3 regions of the Vibrio sp. M260121 genome follow, and region 3 is predicted to be linked to each of the others. Evidence: predicted binding sites of a transcription regulator. Region 3 holds the regulator's gene; each other region holds the start of a gene.

Region 1 (7,626 bases), on a different contig from region 3:
TTAGAACCCCAGTCTTCGAACTGTTTTCATCGTTTCTAGAGCAGAATGAGTTCCCTTTTAGGGAGTAGATCTCCAAAGAGTTTTCTCTTAGTCAATCGTTTCTTCAGGCGTTCCCGATTCAATTTCTCTTACTCAGGAAAATACTAAGAGACGATGTTTTGTATCTATGGGCTTGTTAATTTTCTGATAAAGCTTAGCTGGCATGTAATCGGTTCAAACTTATCTGCTCATTGAGAACGTCTTATCTTTATCTAGTAAAGATTTTTATGTTTGAGTAGATGAACTCTATAGCTCTCGCCTAGTCGTCTTCACTTATTTCTGTAGAGTTGGCTTTAGCTTGAAGACTCCTACTTCCGTAATTTATTCACAGCTCAGTCTTCGAGTTGTTTTTATTGTATGGAGAAAGAGCAGTTCTTCTTTTCAATTTGGTAAGTTACTAGCGACTCTGCTCTTAATGTTACATGGGTCTATGTACATGAGTATGGATTAAGAAGCGCTGCGTGTAGTTACTAAAGGTAGGTTGTTTTTTGCAGACACTCTGGACTTTAGGCACAAAAAAGGCAGCCAAATGGCTGCCTAGTTTTGATAATTATAAAAGTACTTATTCTTGAGAAGCTTTTGCTTCTTGTGGTTTAACTGATCCTTCTGCTTCCATTTCTTTCTCTGCTTGTTTTGCCTTCTCAATCATTGGTGTAATAGTTGAGCCTTGAATAAGGATTGAGAACACTACCACAGAGTAAGTCATGACCATGATGATCTCTTTTACATCAATCAGTTTCTCTGGGATAACCAAGATGCCGGAAGGGATTGATAGTGCCATTGCTAATGCAAGACCACCACGCAGACCACCCCAAGTAAGGATCTTCACTGACCATGGGTTGTACTTTCTGTAGCGCTTAAAGCCAATATAAGAGATGAATACACTGAGATAGCGAGCAGTGAGCACCAGTGGTACTGAAATAGCCATCATAATCCAGTCTTCTTTGTGGAATTCGAACAGTAGCATCGACATACCGATCAGTAGGAACAAGACGCCATTTAGGAATTCATCAACTAGCTCCCAAAAGTGGTCTAGATGATCTTCACTCTCTTTAGAGAAGCCAATAAAGCGTGTCCAGTTACCAATCATGATGCCCGATACTACCATTGCAAGCGGACCCGAAACATGAAGGTATTCAGCAAATGCGTAACCAGCGGTTGGCACACCAATAGTAAGCAATAGCTCCATTGAGTGGTCATCAGTGGCGCTGATTAAATAGTGGAAAATAAGACCTAGTACGAAGCCATAAACGATGCCGCCAATCGCTTCTTGAACAAATAGAAGTGTCACACTGCCAACGGTAGGAGCTTCAGTACCGAAGGCGATGGTGAATAGTGTTACGAAAATTACCAGACCAAAGCCGTCGTTAAACAGAGACTCACCTTCAATCTGTGTAGAGATTCGTTTTGGTGCATTAAGCTTTTTAACAATGGCGAGTACTGCAATCGGGTCGGTTGGGGAGATAAGCGCACCGAAGAGCAGACAGTAGACGAGGTCAAATTGAATGCCGATAACTTGGCAGAAGCCGTAAAGTACAAAACCGATAAAGAAGGTTGAGAAGAGTGTTGCACCTAAAGCGAGTACAGTGATTTCCCATTTTTGATCTTTGAGGTTAGGGAGTTTGATACCCAAACCACCGGCAAAAAGTAGGAATCCGAGGATACCTTTAAGAAGAAAATCCTCGAAGTTAATGCTGGTAACCGTTTCGGTCGCTATCTCGGTGAGATGAAACCAATCATTTTGACCTGCGATTAGAATGAGGAGTGAAAGAATCATCGAACCGGCAGTGATTGCGATGGTGGTTTGCATCTTTCCTATCTTACTGTTTACAAAGGCAATAACCATTGCGGCTGCAGATAGAAAACATAAAGTATGATAGACCGACATAGAGCTCTCTATTTGTAACATTTTATGAATGGAATTCTCGGACGATGTTGACTAAATAGCAAACATTTTTTCGAGATTATTTTGTAACTCGACGGAGACAAAATAATCAGTAATTCGCATTTTAGACGTCTAGACTCCTTTAATTTGTGTGATAGGATGGAGAGATAACTAAAGGAATGAGGCTGTACTGTGGGAAGTAATGTAAGACAACAGATTGAAGCTCAATTAAAGCAACGTATCTTGCTGATCGATGGTGGTATGGGCACCATGATTCAGGGATATAAACTTGAAGAGCAAGACTATCGAGGAGAGCGCTTTGCGGATTGGCATTGTGATCTAAAAGGCAACAACGATTTGTTGGTGCTCACTCAGCCTCAATTGATTAAGGAAATTCACAGCGCTTACTTAGAAGCAGGCGCTGATATTCTTGAAACCAACACCTTTAACGCGACGACGATTGCGATGGCTGACTATGAGATGGAAAGCCTGAGTGAGGAAATCAACTTTGCCGCTGCAAAGCTTGCGCGTGAAGCCGCTGATGAGTGGACGGCAAAAACGCCAGAGCGCCCACGTTATGTCGCGGGTGTGCTTGGTCCAACAAACCGTACTTGTTCTATCTCCCCTGATGTAAACGATCCGGGCTATCGTAACGTCAGCTTCGATGAGCTTGTTGAAGCTTATTCAGAATCAACTCGAGCGCTGATCAAAGGTGGTTCTGATCTTATTCTGATCGAGACTATCTTCGATACACTTAACGCGAAAGCTTGTGCCTTCGCAGTTGATAGCGTCTTCGAAGAACTAGGCATCGAGTTGCCAGTTATGATCTCCGGTACCATTACCGATGCTTCTGGACGTACGCTTTCTGGTCAAACAACGGAAGCCTTCTATAACTCTCTTCGTCATGTTAACCCTATTTCATTTGGTTTGAACTGTGCGCTTGGTCCTGACGAACTGCGCCCGTACGTAGAAGAGCTTTCTCGTATTTCTGAATCTTTTGTTTCTACTCATCCAAACGCGGGTCTACCGAATGCTTTTGGTGAGTATGACCTTTCGCCAGAAGATATGGCGGAACACGTTAAAGAGTGGGCGGAGAGCGGTTTCCTCAACCTAATTGGTGGTTGTTGTGGCACCACGCCAGAGCATATTCGCCATATGGCAATGGCCGTTGAAGGTGTGAAACCTCGTGATTTGCCTGAGCTTACGGTTGCGTGTCGTTTATCCGGTCTCGAGCCTCTTACGATTGAAAAAGAGACGCTGTTTATCAACGTAGGTGAGCGTACTAACGTAACCGGTTCTGCTCGCTTTAAACGTCTGATCAAAGAAGAACTCTATGATGAAGCACTAGAGGTCGCCCGACAACAAGTTGAGAACGGCGCTCAGATCATCGACATCAACATGGATGAAGGCATGTTGGATGCAGAAGCCTGTATGGTTCGCTTCCTAAACCTATGCGCATCTGAGCCTGAGATCTCCAAAGTGCCTATCATGGTCGACTCTTCTAAATGGGAGGTTATCGAGGCGGGGCTGAAGTGTATTCAGGGCAAGGGCATCGTAAACTCCATCTCTTTGAAAGAAGGTAAAGAGAAGTTTGTTGAGCAAGCAAAACTGATTCGTCGCTATGGTGCTGCAGTTATCGTTATGGCGTTTGACGAAGTTGGTCAGGCAGAAACACGTGAGCGTAAGTTAGAAATCTGTACTAACGCTTATCGTATCTTGGTTGATGAAGTCGGCTTCCCACCAGAAGATATCATCTTTGACCCGAACATCTTCGCGGTTGCGACGGGTATCGAAGAGCACAACAATTATGCCGTGGATTTCATCGAAGCGGTTGCCGACATTAAGCGCGACTTGCCTCACGCGATGATCTCTGGTGGTGTGTCTAACGTTTCTTTCTCATTCCGCGGTAATAATTATGTTCGTGAAGCGATTCATGCGGTGTTTCTATACCACTGTTTTAAAAATGGTATGGACATGGGTATCGTGAACGCGGGTCAGTTAGAGATTTACGATAACGTTCCAGATAAACTGCGTGAAGCGGTAGAAGATGTAGTTCTTAACCGTCGTGATGATTCGACCGAGAGGCTACTTGATATTGCAGCAGAATACGCAGGTAAAGGCGTTGGCAAAGAAGAAGATGCTTCTGCATTAGAGTGGCGTACTTGGGCGGTAGAAAAGCGCTTAGAACATGCATTGGTTAAAGGCATTACTGAGTTCATTGTCGAAGATACCGAAGAAGCTCGCCTTAATGCATCCAAACCACTGGAAGTAATCGAAGGTCCATTGATGGATGGCATGAACGTGGTGGGTGATCTATTTGGTGAAGGTAAGATGTTCCTTCCTCAGGTAGTGAAATCTGCGCGTGTTATGAAGCAGGCAGTAGCGCACTTAGAGCCTTTCATTAATAAAGAGAAGCAAGCGGGCTCTTCCAACGGTAAGATTTTATTGGCTACGGTAAAAGGTGACGTTCACGATATCGGTAAAAACATTGTTGGCGTGGTTCTGCAATGTAACAACTACGAGATCATCGATCTTGGCGTAATGGTGCCATGTGAGAAGATTCTCAAGGTAGCCAAAGAAGAAAACGTTGACATCATTGGTCTTTCTGGTTTGATTACTCCGTCCCTCGATGAAATGGTGCATGTAGCCAAAGAAATGGAGCGTCTTGACTTCGATCTTCCACTTCTGATTGGTGGTGCAACAACATCCAAAGCGCATACGGCGGTTAAGATTGAGCAGAACTACAAACATCCAGTGGTTTACGTCAATAACGCTTCTCGTGCGGTTGGTGTATGTACATCATTACTTTCAGACGAACTTCGTCCTGGCTTTGTTGAGAAGCTGGACGTGGACTATGAACGAGTACGTGATCAGCATAACCGCAAGAAGCCGCGCACCAAGCCTGTTACTTTAGAAGAAGCGAGAGCGAACAAAGTCGCGATTGATTGGGATAAGTATACGCCTCCTGTTCCGGTGAAGTCGGGTATCCATATCTTTGATGACTTTGAAGTGTCTACTTTGCGTAAGTACATCGACTGGACACCTTTCTTTATGACTTGGTCATTAGTCGGTAAATACCCAACAATCTTTGACCATGAAGAAGTGGGTGAAGAGGCGCTGCGCCTGTACAAAGACGCTAATGAGTTATTGGATCGTGTTGAGCGTGAAGGCTTACTCAAAGCGCGAGGTATGTGTGGTCTGTTCCCTGCTGCAAGCGTGGGTGATGATATCGAAGTCTACACCGACGAATCGCGTACAGAAGTGGCGAAAGTGCTGCATAACTTGCGTCAGCAAACGGAGAAACCAAAAGGCTTCAACTACTGTCTGTCTGATTATGTTGCACCGAAAGAGTCTGGTAAGCTCGATTGGGTTGGTGCTTTTGCAGTAACTGGTGGTATCGGTGAGCGTGAACTTGCCGACGAATACAAAGCGCAGGGTGATGATTACAATGCCATCATGATTCAAGCGGTAGCGGACCGTCTGGCGGAAGCATTTGCTGAGTATCTACATGAGCGTGTGCGTAAAGAGATTTGGGGTTACGCTGCGGATGAAGCTCTGTCGAATGAAGAACTGATTCGTGAGAAATACCAAGGTATTCGACCTGCTCCGGGCTATCCAGCATGTCCAGAGCATACTGAAAAAGGACCGCTTTGGGAGCTGATGAATGTTGAAGAAAACATTGGCATGTCACTGACATCGAGCTATGCGATGTACCCAGGTGCATCTGTATCGGGTTGGTACTTCTCGCATCCTGACTCTCGTTACTTTGCGATCGCTCAGATCCAAGAGGATCAGTTGCAAAGCTATGCTGATCGTAAAGGCTGGGATAGGATCGAAGCGGAAAAATGGTTAGGTCCCAACATTAACGGTTAACCAAACCGTCTTGAAACTAAAAGGGCTGCAATTTGCAGCCCTTGTTTATTAGTGATTGAAAGTACTTTATTGCTCAAACAACTCGGTGTGTAATTTTTGGATTGCTTGTCGAGATACGGATTCGTGAACAAGGAAGCACAGGTTATGCGGGCTTGCTCCGTAACAGATCATACGTAGGTTGAAGTCTTCTAGCGTGCCAAATACTTGCTTCGCGTAGCCTTTGCTTTCACTCATATTGTTACCAATCAGAGCGACGAGACATAGGTCGTGTTCCACTTCTACCTTACATAGCTCTTCAAGCTCTTCACGCGCGGCTTGTGGCAATTGAGGAGCGCCGCCAGACGTGTCTGTTTGATCAAGAGTGAGTGACACACTGATTTCAGATGTGGTGATCAGATCTACAGAGATTTTGTGCTTCGCTAGGATCTCAAATACTTTGGCTAAGAAGCCGTATGCGTGGAACATGTTAGCACTGCGTAATGTCACCATGGTTTGGTTGCAGCGCAGAGCAAGTGCTCGGAATAAAGGTGAGCTCTCTACTTGGTGGCGGATCCATGTACCACCTTTTTCCGGTTCTTTAGACGAGCCTACGAATACAGGGATGTCGTGACGAAGTGCCGGAACTAGCGTTGAAGGATGTAGAATTTTTGCGCCGAAGTTTGCCATCTCTGATGCTTCGCTAAAGCTGATCTCTGGGATTGGCGCTGCTTTTGAGGCGATACGTGGGTCTGTGGTATAGATGCCCGGTACGTCGGTCCAAATCTCTAGACCTGCTGCTTTCACACCTTCTGCAATGAGTGCTGCACTGTAGTCACTGCCGCCACGACCAAGCGTGGTGGTATTACCTTCTTCATCTGAGCCAATAAAACCTTGGGTGATAACCACGTATTCTTGGCAAAGTGGTACTAACTTTTCTTGTGCTAGCTGCGAAATTGTCTCGACATTAGGTTCAGCTCGACCAAAATTACCATCGGTTTTTAGCACGTCGCGAATATCAAAACGAACTGCGTTCACACCACGCTCACGCATTAGTTGTGCAAGGATATGAGTCGACATTAATTCACCACAAGCGACTAAATGGTCTGTCAGTTTGGTGCTTGCTTGGATTGAAGCAGCCTCTGCCAAGCTCGTGACGGTATCAAGAATCGAATAAACCTCAGCTGCTGCTTCGGTTGCGTTTTCTAGCTGCGACAGAATCGATTCGTGGATGCCTGCTAGTTTCTGAAGTACTTCCGCACGATGTTCTTGGTCTTGAACACCATTTGCCAGTTCAACCAATAGGTTAGTGACACCTGAGCAAGCGCTGCTAACCACAAGGCGAGTATTTGGGTTGTTTTCTATGATAGTGGAGCAACGACTCATTGCCTCAAAGTTGGCAACACTGGTTCCACCGAATTTTGCTACGTTAAATGCGCTCACTGCGTTCTCCCACGACTTCCTGAAAAAATAACAACAATTAATAGGTTGCCTAATACATCCAATGTTTGGTGAGGAAAGGAACAGAGCAAATAGAGAGGTAGTTAGAATGTAATTTGAAAATTTACCCTCAGAAGCTCTTCATCATACGGCGCTGATGACAGTTGATGGGATTCAACCCAAGTCAACCGACAAGTCAAATCCTGCAACTTTGACTTACCTCGGCACTACTCCCCCTGAGTGATTGGTATTGGAATTGCGGCTCCACAAATCACCTGCCTGGGCAGTGCTCCTCTTCTGCATAAAGCTTAAACATTGAACGGTTTTGCTGTCACATTGTCAACCAATATCTCAACCAGAATGAAAGTTTTTATTAACGAATTTGTGACAGTGGTTTGACCTCTATACTTAGG
Region 2 (7,626 bases), on a different contig from region 3:
GTTCCAACCGCATTAGTTTGTGCAGAATTGAGTACCACTTATCCGCAACAAGGCGGTGTGTATTTATGGGGTAAAGAGACGTTAGGTCCAAACTTTGGTTTTGCGACCGTGTGGTATCAGTATGCCGAGAACATCGTGTACTACCCACCTCTTATATCGTTTATCGTCGCAACCGGTGCGTATCCTTTCTTCCCTGAACTAGCCCAGAACAACATCTTCATGTTGATCATGATTAACGTGATTTTCTGGGCGCTGACGTTGGTGAACATCTTCGGTCTGCGCTTATCTTCGCTCATTACCAATGTGTTCGGTACACTTGGACTTATCTTCCCTATCCTGCTGATCATCGGCTTAGGCGGCTACTGGGCCTACACCAACCCGAGTGAATCGCATATCTCACTTCGTCATGCATCTGACTGGTTACCTGATTTCTCACAAGATGGCATTGGTGCTGGCTTTACCGCGGTTGTGCTTTCTCTAACAGGGCTTGAGATCACCACCTCTTACGCGAGTGAAGTCGATAACCCGCAAAAGACTTACCCTAAGGCTCTGATTGCCTCAACCGTGCTGATTCTGGTTTCTCTAACCGCGTGTTCGCTTTCCATCTCTTCAGTAGTATCGAGCGATCATTCAAGCCTAAGTGAAGGGGTTATTCTGGCGTTTAAAGCGTTCTTTGATGATTTGAACATGTCATTCATGCTGCCAGTTATCGCACTCGCGATTGTGTTTGGTAGCTTAGCGAGCCTGAATAACTGGATCATTGCACCAACTAAGAGCTTACATGTCGCAGCGAAAGACCATTTCATGCCACTGACATTATCAAAAGAAAACAAAAACCAAGCGCCAGTTCCACTTCTGTTGCTGCAAGGCGCAATTGTAAGTGTGCTTTCTTTGGTGTTCATCTTGGTACCAAATGTGAACCAAGGCATGTGGCTGTTGAATATTCTGATGACTCAACTCTACATGGTGATGTACATCTGTATCTTCGTTAGCTTCTTGGTGTCACGCCGCAAACACGCCGATATTGAACGCCCGTTCCGCGTACCTGGTGGCAAGTTCGGTATGATGTTGGTGACGACGCTAGGCTTGGTTAGCTGTCTGGTGACCATCTTCGTTTCATTCGATGTCCCAGCTGGTATTAGTGCACAAACAGGCGCATCTGCTTTGATCCTTGGCTTTATCACCTTCAGTTTGCCGGCGATTGCAGCGGTGATGTACCGTAACCGTAAGCGTCGCCGAGAGGGCCAATTGATTGAGGCGATGGCGAATTAATCGCATCATTGTTTCTTTAGATATCAAAAAAGTGTTTCTTCAGATAGCAAAAAGCCGCGAACTATTCGCGGCTTTTTGTTGGTAAATCTATGGATTAGTGACCGACGGTCTTAGACAGCAAGTTCACAATCATAACGCCAGTAAGAATGAAACCAATACCAACGAGCGCAGCAAGGTCGAGTTTTTGTCCGTATAGGAAGTAACCGACAGCGGCCACAAGTACAATCCCCGCCCCGCTCCAGATCGCATATACAATACCAACTGGCATGCTTTTTACGGTTACAGACAGTAGGAAGAAAGCGATACCATAACCGATGATAACCACGGTGCTCGGCATTAATTTAGTAAACTGTTCTGTCTTAGGAATAGAAGAAGTCGCAATCACCTCACACACGATAGCAATAGACAGCGCAACCAGTGGAGGCATAGAAACAAGCATTTTGAACATAAGGCAAACAACGCTCAATTAACCTGAACTCGATGACATATCGAATCTCTGAGCGGCGCATTATAATCAAAATCCGCTGGCACGCTATAAAAAGTGATGCAACTCACATTTACACCAGCGTAATAATCGCAGTTAGAAGTCGGTCTTTTCTAAATTGATCACGCAGGCAGACGCGTCATTTCTGGCTGTGAGTAACGAATCTGGGTCCGCATACACGATATTGTCCACCCCAACTTTTGCATATCATCAATGTGATACATCCAAGCTGCGTTGCTGGTATCACAACCTGCTTTATGTAATTTTTCACGTTTATTCAAGTGTCCAAACATAGTGATCTTTGGATTTACCGCCACCAGCGCAAAAAAGGCTTCTTCATGCTGACGCCATAAACTTGAGGATTGATGCCATTATTCGAGTTCTTGTTGATCAAAGCCATCGGTGTCCCATTCATCTTGCATCGCGCCACCAAAACCAAAGCACTTCCGAGCCTTTCATAACCAAAGTACTCGGTGCCGCTGTTAGAACATAGTTCGCACAAGCAGAAGCTCACGTTCCATTGACGATTAAATGAACCTAATTATTGTAAACCCAACGTCCTAGTTCCATCGCTGATCGATATTCGCCAGAGTCGCTGTCTATCATCAAGGCAACAACACCATGCGGTTGAACGTTGGCAAGCTCGATAGCCTCTCGCACCCTCTCCGCAGTGATTTCGCCATTAAAGCAAAGTGTTCGCCCTTCCATGTAGATATCATCAGATAAACTGCACGCTGATAACCCAGTGAGCGTGAGTGCACCTAGCCACTTTAGTATATCCCTCTCCGTGATCTCCATTCCAAAACTCAACATCCGACTCCAAATAATTATTGAACAAGTTGAATAAAAACGACGGAGAAAGTGGCACATTTTTGACCAATGCCAAAATATGCACATAGTTACCTATAACCTGTTATCTTTTCGCTAATGGCGATTTAAATTGCACTAACGTGGGGGGATGAAAGATATCAAGTACTTAGCTCGGATGACTCCCAAACCATAATGATGGTCTGGACTCCGTTGTGTGAAGCGTTATGCAGAGGACGGAAACCGTATTTCAGATACAAAGCTTCATTATGCGGCTCGCATTGCAGAAACAGTTTGGGAATACCACGTTGAAACACGTGATTTTGTGCACGAGCAACCAGCGCAGCAGCATAACCTTTACCGCGTGATGACGCATCAACGTAGACCCCACCTAACCAGTGCTCATACTCAGGGAAATGAATGTTCTCTCGGATCTTGAGTTCAGCGACTGCTACAAGGTCATTGTTTTCATCATGAACCACAAATGAAAGTGGAAATGCATGGCGGCTATTGGCTTTGAGTAAAACCTTCTCGTGAACTTGAGCGGGCGTCACACCAGGAACAGTATAAGCCCACTCATCAAAGTACCATTGTGCAATAAGATCAGACTCATGGGGGAAGTCAGCGAGAAAGTGAATTTGGAATACCCTTTCTGCCACTATTAATAGCCACCATCTGCACTATCGACCACAGTCGCTTCATTGCCAACATCCGCTTTGGCATGGTTAAAGTGATGCTGCTGTGAAAGCTCAAAGTAGATATGCATATCAATCGGTTCTGGTGTGTTGAGAAGCATTTTGCCAACCTCACGCTGGAAGTGGCCGTAATTACCAAGCTCCTCAGTTAAACCTAACTGCTCATAGCTCGCCAAACTGGTAAACATACCGTAAGCGTATTGATAACGCATCATGTCTTCCAACTTATCGTGCCCAAGTTCGGTCAACGCTTTGTCGACTTCGTCTGGCAGATAAACGTCTTTATCGCCAAACTCCCTAAGCAATACGTTAGGAACTTGATGTGCAATGCTCTGAATGGTCTCTTTTCTTTTAAACATACCGAACATAATGTCCTCCACTAACGATGATTTTCCATACAACGTATTTAGGTACGTGCTGGCGAGCCAATTAGTGTCTTTATTGGTATTAAGGCTCAAAATTTATACTAACTCGATCTCATAATTATCTTCAAACGCTACCGTATTCGTTACACAAAAATGTACTCAGAAATCTTGCCGCTATCACAATTGTAGAGAGTCAGTTTGAGTCGACAATTCATACCAATTGAGCAATAACCCTGAATCGATTTGGATTTTCAATGGGATTTAAAAAGTGTTTCGATTCCGCTCTATCTTATCGAAATGACCAGACTGCATTAAGCTAAATTTCATCGGCTAACGTGCACAAACGACAAGAAGGCAATGGTGAAGCTCAGGCACTTCGCATCATCATCGAATGGCCTTCTCGCCAAGTAGCACTCGACTTTATGAATGATCCAGAGTATGTGCCTCACCTACAAGCTAGAACCACAGGTTCAATCAGTAATCATGACTTGATCGAAGGTAATGACCAACTGGCATAGCAAACAAATCGTATAAATTCATTGAGTACAACAATAAGCAAAGAAGAGCTCAGCATCCGCTGGGCTTTTTTCGCGTTTATGTCACATTTCATATCGACATCCGTAAGTAATTACGTTAGCTTTAGAAGTATAGACGTCTAAAAAGTCAAGCTTAGGGAGAGAAAGCCGTGCCAATTAGAATTCCAGATCAGTTACCCGCTAGCGATGTATTAAGGACAGAGAACATCTTTGTGATGAGCGAAAGTCGAGCGGCAAGTCAGGAAATCCGTCCATTGCGAGTGCTTATTCTCAATTTGATGCCAAAGAAGATTGAGACAGAAACTCAGTTTCTTCGCCTACTTTCTAATAGCCCGCTTCAAGTGAACGTGGAGCTGTTACGAATCGATAATCGCCCAAGTAAGAACACACCAACGGAACACCTGGACACATTTTATCGTCAATTTGAAATGGTAAAAGGCAAGAACTTCGATGGCCTTATCATTACTGGTGCTCCATTAGGTTTGGTCCAATTTGAAGATGTGATTTATTGGGATCACTTAAAGACCATTATGGAGTGGGCAAAAGATCACGTAACGTCCACACTTTATGTGTGCTGGGCTGCACAAGCGGGGTTGAAGCTTCTATACAACCTGCCAAAGAAAACACGTAAAGAAAAGCTATCAGGCGTGTACCATCACTCTATCCACCATCAGTACCACCCTCTTTTACGTGGTTTCGATGATACGTTCTTAGCGCCACATTCTCGTTATGCAGATTTCTCGCCGGAGTTTTTAGAAGAACATACGGACCTCGATATTCTCGCAACGTCCGATGTCGCGGGTGTTTATCTAGCAACCACGAAAGACAAGCGTAATGTGTTTGTCACTGGTCACCCAGAGTATGACTCTCACACACTCCATAATGAATACATTCGAGATTTGGGCGAAGGGATGGAACCTGCCATTCCAATCAATTACTACCCGAACAACAACCCAGACAATCAACCTTGCGCGAGTTGGCGCAGCCATGGACACTTGTTGTTCTCTAACTGGTTGAACTATTGCGTTTACCAACAAACGCCGTACGATCTGGATCATTTCAGCGAAGACGCTTTCACTAAAGACGACTAACTGCCTGAATTTAGAGTGTGAACCAAGCCGCCAACTGGCGGCTTTTTTACGTCAGTTTGCCAACCTGATCGCATAGTGTTTTATCCTCGTTAGGCTTTTGCATCGGAATTCATATCATGCTTTGTGAATCAGGGATGTGGGGCATGGATATGAAGTTTGGAAAACTCAGTACGTTGGTATTAGCAAGTCAATTAGGCTTGGTGGGGTGTGTGACCGTTAATGAAGAAGGCAACAGCCCTGTCGTCAAAGCAGATCCTGTCTCAATGGCAGAGTCTCGAATCGCTCTAGGCTTAGGTTACTTGGAAAGCGGTAGCATGATCAGAGCGCACGACAATCTCCAGCAAGCCCTCACCCACGCGCCAAGCTATTACCGAGCTCAGCTCTCAATGGCCCATTATTACGAAACCGTTGGAGAAGATACTAAAGCAGAAGACATGTATAAACGTTCTCTAAGACAGAATTCAAAGAACGGTAACGTGCTCAACAACTACGGCACCTTCCTGTGCAAGCAAGGCGAATACAAACAAGCTGACAAGATGTTTAATCGAGCGATTGAGCAACCATACTATTACCTGATCCCTGCCAGCTACGAAAATGCCGGATTCTGCGCCCTGAAATCAAACAATAAAGATAAAGCGAAGTACTACTTTACTCGCGCTATTGATCATGACCCTCACCGTCCTAAGTCTATCCTTCAGTTAGCTAAGCTAGAGATCGACAGCGGAAACTACACCGATGCTCGTATTCGCTTAATGCGCTTTAACCAAATGTATGGGGTCAAAAAACCTTCGCTTCGTTTAATGGTTGAACTTGAAGGCGCAGCAGGTAATGAAGCACTTAAAAAGAAATACCAAACACAGCTCAATCGAATGTCTTAACTGTTGAACTTCAGCACGCCACTTGGTATTCAGAGGCCAAGAATACCAAGTGTATTAGCTTTCGTTTATTCAACTCTTATAACTCCAACACTATCAATATAAGCCATTATTTTATCGATGCTTTTAAATTTAAGACGTAGCTATAGTTTACACTTTAATGTGACGATCGTTCACACTCTAAACGCCCACATCTTGCACAATTAGGTTGGAAGTTTATACATTCAAGTTGCTTATACAGCTCAATCAAAACCAACTAAGGTTATAGACATCATAGATGTAAGGACACATTATGTTGAAGTATAAACAAGCAGCGTTATTAACCGCCCTCCCTATTGCATTGCTAGGTTGCGGTGGAGACAGCACTAGCTCTGCAACAAGTAATAACGTGAGTTGGACTTCAGGAGACTTCTCCTCGCCAGCAAGCAGTTATGCAAACCAATGTAGCATCGCTAGAACAGGTATTGACCCATACACCGGGAAAGATTACCCAGACAAGGCAGGCTCAACGCTTCACGAGAAAATGTTCTTACGTGCCTTCAGTAATGAAACCTATCTTTGGTATAACGAAATCCCTGATATCAATCCAAACTACTTCCCTACCGTTGCGGCTTATTTTGATTCGCTGGTGACCACAGAAAGAACGGCTTCTGGCCAATATAAAGACCGATTCCACTTCACTCGCTCTTACGACGATTACATGAAATCACAACAAGCGGGTCTTGTTGCTGGTTTCGGCTTCAACTGGAAATTCGTTCAAAGCTATGAGCCACGAGAAATCATCATTTCTTACACAGAAGATAACTCTCCAGCATCTTCAAATGGCGTTGCTCGTGGCGACAAGCTACTGAAAATCAATGATGTTGATGTTGTGAACACATCTTCAAGCTCTGAGATTGATTTCATCAATAATACGCTTTTCTCCCCTACATTAGGTCAAAACTACACCTTCACGTTCGAAACCGTTGATGGTGCTCCGAAGGTGGTGACTCTGACATCGGCAGATGTCGCAACAAGCCCAGTACGCAATGTAAAAGTCATCGACAACAACGGAACAAAAGTCGGCTACATGCAATACAACGCTTTTGAAGTGACTGCGCAACAGCCACTTATTGATGCGTTTAATCAGCTGTCGGCAGCAAACGTTGAAGAGATCGTGATGGATTTACGCTACAACGGTGGTGGTTTAGTTTGGCAGTCTGCGCAGGTCGGCTACATGTTGGCAGGCACACACCCTAATGCCACCTTCGCTGAGTTGATTTACAACGACAAGATCATGAACTCTGGCAAGGTAGAAAATAACGTTTATAACTTTGTCGATACTGAAATTGATTGGGGTAAAGGTATCTTGACTGACATTGCCCTACCAACATTAAGTGCGAAACGCGTTTACGTTCTGACTACTGACAATACGGCGTCTTCAAGTGAACTTCTCATCAACGGTCTTCGTGGTATTGATGTTGAAGTGGTTCAAATTGGTACCACGACAACAGGTAAGCCA
Region 3 (7,626 bases):
GATTGAAGACATGTCATTACCACACGTAATTTTAACTGTACTTAGCACTCGCGACGCTACCGGTTACGACATCACTAAAGAATTCTCAGCTAGCATCGGTTACTTCTGGAAAGCAAGCCACCAACAAGTTTATCGTGAACTTAATAAAATGGCTGAGAAAGAGCTGGTTACTTGCGTATTAGAACCTCAAGAAGGCAAACCAGACCGTAAGGTTTACTCAATCACTGACGCTGGTCGCAGCGCTCTGGGCGAGTGGTTTGATCAACCAACTGCACACCCAACAGTACGTGATGAGTTCTCTGCAAAGCTAATGGCTTGTGCAGTGCAACCAGCAACGCCGTTCCGCGATCAGCTTTCTGAGCTTGTAGAAGAGTCTCGTAAACTGGTTGCTCACTACAAAGAGATCGAAGCAGCATACTACGCGACGCCATCAACACTAGACAAACAAGCACGTCTTGAGCGTCTAACACTTCGTCGCAACTTAATGCTACGTGAAGCTTGGATTAACTGGGCAGAAGAAGTGCTAACAGAACTTGAAGTGATCGGCTAATTCGTCACTTTAAATGAAACGAAAAAGGCTTGCCGATGGGCAAGCCTTTTGTTTATCAGGGGAAAGCGTATTAAGCACCTACTGCAACTTGTGGACGAACACCTAAAGTGTGGCAAAGTGCATAAGTCATCTCTGCACGGTTCAATGTGTAGAAGTGAAAATCTTTAACACCTTCACGGCTTAACACACGCACCATATCAATCGCTTGGCTTGCACCAACCAGCTGACGCGTCACTGGGTCATCATCTAGGCCTTCAAACTGCTTACTCATCCAGCCCGGTACTTTCACATTGTTCTGAGCCGCAAAGCGAGAGGCTTGTTTGAAGTTAGAGACTGGCAAAATACCTGGGACAATTTCAACGTCGATTCCTGCCGCGACACAGCGGTCACGGAAGCGTAGGTAAGACTCCACATCAAAGAAGAATTGGGTAATTGCACGGTTTGCCCCTGCATCTACTTTACGCTTTAGGTTAAGCAGATCTGATTGAGCACTTTTCGCTTCTGGGTGAACTTCTGGGAAAGCAGCGACTGAAATATCGAAATCATGGCGCGCTTTGAGCAACTCTACCAAATCCGAAGCGTACATATCTGGCGCACCGCCACCTGGTGGAATGTCACCACGTAGGGCAACAATGTTCTTGATACCGTTATTCCAGTAGTCATCTGCAATGTTGATGAGTTCATCACGAGATGCATCGATACAAGTTAAGTGTGGCGCAGCAACAAGGCCTGTCGCAGCTTTGATTTCTTTAATGATCGAGTGGGTTCTGTCACGTTCGCCTGAGTTTGCGCCGTACGTAACAGATACAAATTTTGGTTGAAGAGTTTTAAGGCGGTGTACTGAGTTCCACAGTGTTTCTTCCATCTTCTCACTGCTTGGTGGAAAAAACTCAAATGAGACGTTGATATTGTCTGATAGTTCAGCGATATTCTGGTTTAAGGCATCGATGTGCCCTGCATGCGTGTATCCCATCTTACTCTCCCTGTGGCAACTCCACCACGAAATCAAAATTCCTTAAATCGCCGTTTAGACGTCTATATGTCTACAGAATGTATTGAATGCGATTTAATGTCAACCTTGTGATTATGAATTTTTCTCAAGTTCATGATGAGGATAGTTCAAGTTCCTGTATGACCAACCCTTAGCCAAAACTCCCAGTTCAGTATGGCATTATCCAAATAATAAAAAACCTCGGAAACAGTTCGAGGTTTTGTTGTCGTTCGCAAAAATGGGTTTGGTCAGATCAGAACAAACCAGCCAAGCGATTCAGGTCTGATTGAATGGCCCCTGCGGTTACTTCACGTCCTGCACCTGGCCCACGAATCACTAGTGGATTGTCTTTGTACCATTTACTCTCAATGGCGAAGATATTGTCACATGGCAGCAAATTCGCTAGAGCATGTTCACGTGATAACGCTTCAACACCTACTGTTGCTTTGCCATTACGCTCTAGACGAGCCACATAACGCAGCACTTGGTCGTTTCTCTGCGCCTTGGTCAAACGTTCTTGAAGAATCTCGCTGAGAATATCTCCTTGGTCGAAGAACGCGTCTAGACTCAGGTCTCGCAATTCTGCTGGCACCAGCGACTCTACTTTCACGTTCTCTGGTTCAATATCCAAACCAGATTCTCGAGCTAAGATGACCAGCTTACGCATCACATCAGAGCCATCAAGGTCAGAACGAGGGTCAGGCTCAGTCAAGCCTTGTTGCCATGCTAAATCGACAAGCTCAGCAAAAGGTACCGAACCGTCAAACTGTTGGAATAACCACGATAATGTACCGGAGAAGATGCCTGATAGTGCGACAATATCATCACCACTTTCACGCAAATCTCGAACGGTATGGTTGATTGGTAGCCCTGCACCAACGGTCGCATTGTACAACCAATGGCGGCCAATTTTAGCAAACGCGTCTTGTACTTGATGGTAATACTGACTGTCCGCCGAACCTGCTACTTTGTTCGCCGAAATTAGGTGAATACCTTGCTGTGCGATTTCCACATAACGTGTAGCCAGCTCCTTACTTGCCGTAACATCCAGTACCACGGCTTCATCAAAGTTTTGTATCGCACCAAGCTTTGCCAGCCAGTTGCCATCATTCTCAGTGCTTTCATCATCAAAACGCTGAGCAACCGTCGCGGCATCAATACCGTTTTCATCAAACCAGTACGTTTGGCTGTCGACAACCGCTACCAAGTCAAAGCTCATACCGTGACGTTTTTCGAGCTCTTCTTTTTGCTCTGCGAACAATGATAACCAACTTGACCCAATGTTGCCTTTACCACACAAAGCCACCGCTACGCGCTTTTGCGCTTGAAACAATTGGCTATGAATACTTTGTACTAGTTCTTCGACTTCAGCACGACGCAACACGGCGACCAAACTCAAGCCAGATTCCGTCTCTGAAATAAACTCAACAGGCGCATGCTTAAGTTGTTGGTAGAAACCAAAGCAGTGGTTTGCGTTTTTCGTCACACCAGCGCCAACGGCAGCTAGCAATGAGTACCCTTCTTTCAGCTTGATTTCCGCTTCAACGGCGAGCTCTTGTAGATAAGTCAATGCTCCGCCAGCAATCTCTGCCGTGTACGCCAAACGCAAGGTTTGCTGATCCTCTTGCGCTTCAAATGCTAGTGGCTCTAATTGAGCGCGCTTTAACGCCTGCAGAACTTCTTTCTGCGCTCGCTCAAAATCGTGACCATGAATAAAAGACAGCTGCACTAATAGCACTTCATCAAGAGAGGTAATGATTTTTGCACCGCGGCCGGATGCCAATACACGTTCGATTCGTGTTGAGCCAGACTCTGGCTGGTAGCTGCATTTTAGGTTCAAATCCATCGCGCTTTGAGCCACAGGCTGAAGTGTACGACTGTGTAACACCGGCGCAGCAAGACGAGCCAGCTCACTCGCTTCATCCAAGCGCAGTAGAGGGAGCAGGCAAGCATCCGATACCAAACGAGGATCTGCGCTGTAAACGCCAGCCACGTCACTCCAGATGGTCACCGAATTAACTTCAGCTAAAGCACCAATCACGGTTGCTGAGTAGTCTGAACCATTGCGTCCAAGCAATACTGTCTCACCCGCTTCGTTTTGCGCCATAAAGCCAGTAATGATGACGCGTTTATGGCTGTGTTGAGCCAACGCTTCTTTAATCAATACATATGAACGAGCACGATCAACCTCTGGCTGTGTGCCAGCTTCCGCACGCAGAAAGACACGTGAATCTTGCGCTACTGCTGGCAGATCCTGCTGTGATAACAGCGCAGCCAGTAAGCGTGAGGACCATACTTCGCCATGACCTAAAACCGCCGCTTTTTGTGTTTCAGTTAGTGGCGCTGTTAACTCTGCCAAGGTACTGAATTCATCTTGAAGAGAAGCAAGCAGTTGCGCTTGAACTTCACCCTCTAGTAAAGCTTCTACCAATTCAGTTTGGAACTGTCGCAAGCTCTGCAAGGCTTCATGGGCAATGCGGCCATCTTTATCTAAGCCTTCTAAAAACTCGATCAAGCGGTTGGTGGTTTTCCCTGCCGCAGAGACCACCACCAAGTCATTTTCTGCCGAATACTCTTTAAGAATAGTTACCACGCGCTGGTAGCACTCGGGGTTCGCTAAGCTGCTGCCGCCAAATTTATGCAGCTGACGTTGTACACTCATGACCTTCCTCTCCCAATTACTGTGCTGCTTTCGCGAATGCTTGTTCAAGATCGGCAATCAGATCTTGCGCATCTTCTAAGCCAACAGATAAACGCAGTAACTGTTGAGAGACACCTGCTTCAGCCAGTGCTTCTTCACCCATCGCACGATGCGTCATTGAAGCTGGGTGGCAAATCAAGCTTTCTACGCCACCTAGCGATTCTGCAAGAGAAAAGAGCTCAAGTTCTTTAACAAACACTTTTAGCTGATCAAATGAGCCAGCAAACTCAAAGCTCAGCATAGAACCAAAGCCCGACTGTTGCTTCTTCGCGATGTCATGACCTGGATGCTCTGGCAAACTTGGATGATAGATCTTCGCCACCAAAGATTGCGTTTGCAAATACGCTAACACTTGCTGAGAGCTTTCTTCGTGAACTCGCATTCGTGCACCCAACGTACGAATTCCTCGAAGTGTCATGTAGCTGTCGAATGGCGTACCCGTAGCGCCAATGCAGTTACCCCACCATGCTAATTCTTCGGCATGCTCTTCGCTCTTGGTGATCACCACACCACCGATCACGTCAGAGTGACCATTAATGTATTTCGTTGTTGAGTGGATAACAAAGTCCGCACCAAGCTCCAAAGGCTTTTGGTACACAGGTGTCAAAAAGGTATTGTCCACTGCGACTAAAGCGCCGACTTGTTTTGCTTTCTCACACACAGCCGCAATATCAACAACGCGTACGAGTGGGTTTGATGGTGTTTCTAGCAAGATAAGCTTTGGCTTTTTCGCAATCGCCGCATCCAACGCTTGCTGATCCGACTGGTCAACAAACTGCACTTTAAAATCACCCTTGTTCGCACGAGTATTGAAAAGACGATAAGTACCGCCGTAACAATCGTGTGGCGCAACAATTAAGTCATCAGGACCAAGAAATGCCGATACCCAAAGGTTTAGCGCTGATGTACCGCAGTTAGTGACAACCGCACCTTTGCCTGATTCAAGCTCATACAACGCTTGCTCGAGCAAACCTCGGTTAGGGTTACCAGAACGGGTGTAATCATATTGTGGGACTTCACCAAACGCTGGGAAGCCATAGTTAGTCGAAAGGTAGATTGGTGGTACAACAGCGTGGTATTGACTGTCTGACTCGATACCAGTGCGTACAGCAATGGTTGCAGGCTTACGGGTGCTCATGAGTGTATCCTTTCACGGGTGGTGACATCTAAATGGGAATGCGCTATATCTAGCTTGTATTGTTCAATTGATTAATACGCTTCCCTAACTATTAACCTCACTTTACTTGTCTAAAAATAAGACGTCAACACTTCTAGACGTCTATATGTCTTTGCTTATGGCGGTAAATGCAGCTAAAATCAGCACCTATATTTATTTTTCTAACTTATTACATTAATGAAGGTGCGCAATGGCTGACTGGAATGGCGAATACATTAGCCCGTATGCTGAGCACGGTAAAAAAAGCGAACAAGTAAAAAAGATTACCGTCTCTATCCCGCTAAAAGTTTTAAAAGTGCTGACTGATGAGCGAACTCGCCGCCAGATCAACAACTTACGCCATGCGACTAACAGTGAACTACTATGTGAAGCGTTCCTACACGCTTACACAGGTCAACCACTGCCAACTGATGAAGACCTTCGTAAAGACCGCCCAGATGATATTCCTACAGAAGCGAAAGCGCTGATGACGGCAATGGGCATCGAATTCGAAGCGTTTGACGAAGAATAATTGCTTACAAATTCGTCAACACGATGAAGCTGCACCGGGGACAGTTTCAGACCAAACTAAAAAGGGACGCCATCGCGTCCCTTTTCTTTGCTGTCAGAAATGACTTTGGCTTACTCCGCCATGTAGTTTTCTGGCATCTCAATACGCGCTACACCTGAATTAACCGCAGCTTGAGCAACCGCTTTTGCTACGCGTGGTAGTAGACGTGGATCCATTGGTTTTGGAATGATGTAATCAGAGCCAAACTCTAGCTTGTCTACGCCAGCTGCCTTCAATACAGCTTCTGGTACTGGCTCTTTTGCCAATTCACGAATCGCATCGACTGCCGCAAGCTTCATTTCATCATTAATTTCACTCGCACGAACATCCAATGCACCACGGAAGATGAATGGGAAACACAGAACGTTGTTTACTTGGTTCGGGTAGTCGCTACGACCAGTGCCCATGATCAAGTCATCACGCACTTCATGAGCCAATTCTGGTTTGATTTCTGGATCTGGGTTTGAACATGCGAACACAACAGGTTTATCTGCCATCAGCTTCAATGCTTCTGCAGGTAGTAAGTTTGGACCTGATACACCCAAGAACAGGTCCGCACCTTCAATCACGTCTTCTAGCGTACGCTTATCTGTGTTGTTTGCGAATAACTGTTTGTATTCGTTTAGGTCGTCACGACGTGTATGGATCACCCCTTTACGATCCAGCATGTAGATCTTCTCACGCATTGCGCCACATTTGATCAACAGCTCCATACATGCCACGGCCGCAGCCCCCGCACCAAGACAAACGATGGTTGATTCTTCTAGCTTCTTACCTTGCAGCTCGATTGCGTTCAACATACCCGCAGCGGTTACGATTGCAGTACCGTGTTGGTCATCGTGGAATACAGGTACGTCACAGCGTTCGATAAGACGCTTTTCAATCTCAAAACAATCTGGTGCCTTGATATCTTCTAGGTTAATACCACCGAAAGTGTCAGCAATGTTGGCTACTGTGTCGACAAATTCGTCGATCGTGCGGTGTTTTACTTCGATATCAATTGAATCTAGACCAGCAAAGCGTTTGAACAACAGCGCTTTACCTTCCATTACTGGTTTAGATGCTAGTGGTCCAAGGTTACCAAGACCAAGAATCGCCGTGCCGTTAGAAATAACCGCAACCATATTGCCTTTCGCCGTGTACTTGTACACGTTATCAGCGTTCTGCGCGATTTCACGTACAGGCTCTGCAACACCAGGGCTGTATGCCAATGCAAGATCATTTGCTGTCTCTGCTGGCTTAGTCAGTTCTACTGCAATTTTTCCTGGGGTTGGGTACGCATGGTAGTCCAATGCTTGTTGGCGGCGTTCTTCTTCTGGGGTGACTTCTTGGCGATTGTCTTCAGACATGGATCGTTTCTCTTTTGTTATTTTTTCGGTAAGGGGGAATAAATTCTAAAGGATAGAAGTCAATCTTCATAGGTAAGATTGCGAGCGATATCCTTAAAAAAGGTAATAATGTAAGAGATAAGACCAGATATCTGCGATTAGCACCTGATAGACAGATCAGGTGCACTTTTAATCACTTTCTTTCGACGAGAAAACAGCGAAATATAATCCTACTCTTCGTCGACGTACTGCGCTTGTAAGTAATTTTCGATACCAGACATTTCGATCAAGCCCAATTGCGTCTCAAGCCAATCAACATGTTCTTCTTC

The links. Region 3 encodes MetJ, which represses methionine synthesis genes. Its sites were predicted from a motif close to TTAGACNTNTANANGTCTAA; they were not measured.
Region 1: metH (methionine synthase) is a predicted target of MetJ. The motif match lies at 2,049-2,068, and genes of this name have one in related genera.
Region 2: metA (homoserine O-acetyltransferase MetA) is a predicted target of MetJ. The motif match lies at 4,263-4,282, and genes of this name have one in related genera.

Annotation. Positions count from the first base shown of each region.
Region 1 is NZ_JATABF010000074.1:1,448-9,073, reverse strand. It holds gene QTO06_RS24280 (cation:proton antiporter) at 602-1,927, opposite strand; gene metH (methionine synthase) at 2,117-5,797, shown strand; gene lysC (lysine-sensitive aspartokinase 3) at 5,864-7,216, opposite strand; lysine riboswitch at 7,340-7,518, opposite strand.
Region 2 is NZ_JATABF010000035.1:55,996-63,621, reverse strand. It holds gene QTO06_RS17905 (APC family permease) at 1-1,272, shown strand, start outside; gene QTO06_RS17900 (DMT family transporter) at 1,367-1,699, opposite strand; partial or broken gene QTO06_RS17895 (hypothetical protein) at 1,853-2,569, opposite strand; gene QTO06_RS17890 (GNAT family N-acetyltransferase) at 2,725-3,222, opposite strand; gene QTO06_RS17885 (hypothetical protein) at 3,225-3,626, opposite strand; partial or broken gene QTO06_RS17880 (DUF1330 domain-containing protein) at 3,962-4,141, shown strand; gene metA (homoserine O-acetyltransferase MetA) at 4,309-5,250, shown strand; gene pilW (type IV pilus biogenesis/stability protein PilW) at 5,400-6,128, shown strand; gene QTO06_RS17865 (S41 family peptidase) at 6,418-7,626, shown strand, end outside.
Region 3 is NZ_JATABF010000060.1:2,162-9,787, reverse strand. It holds gene QTO06_RS23215 (PadR family transcriptional regulator) at 11-550, shown strand; gene metF (methylenetetrahydrofolate reductase) at 621-1,523, opposite strand; gene QTO06_RS23205 (bifunctional aspartate kinase/homoserine dehydrogenase II) at 1,795-4,203, opposite strand; gene QTO06_RS23200 (O-succinylhomoserine (thiol)-lyase) at 4,220-5,380, opposite strand; gene metJ (met regulon transcriptional regulator MetJ) at 5,610-5,930, shown strand; gene QTO06_RS23190 (malic enzyme-like NAD(P)-binding protein) at 6,041-7,318, opposite strand; gene bfr (bacterioferritin) at 7,528-7,626, opposite strand, start outside.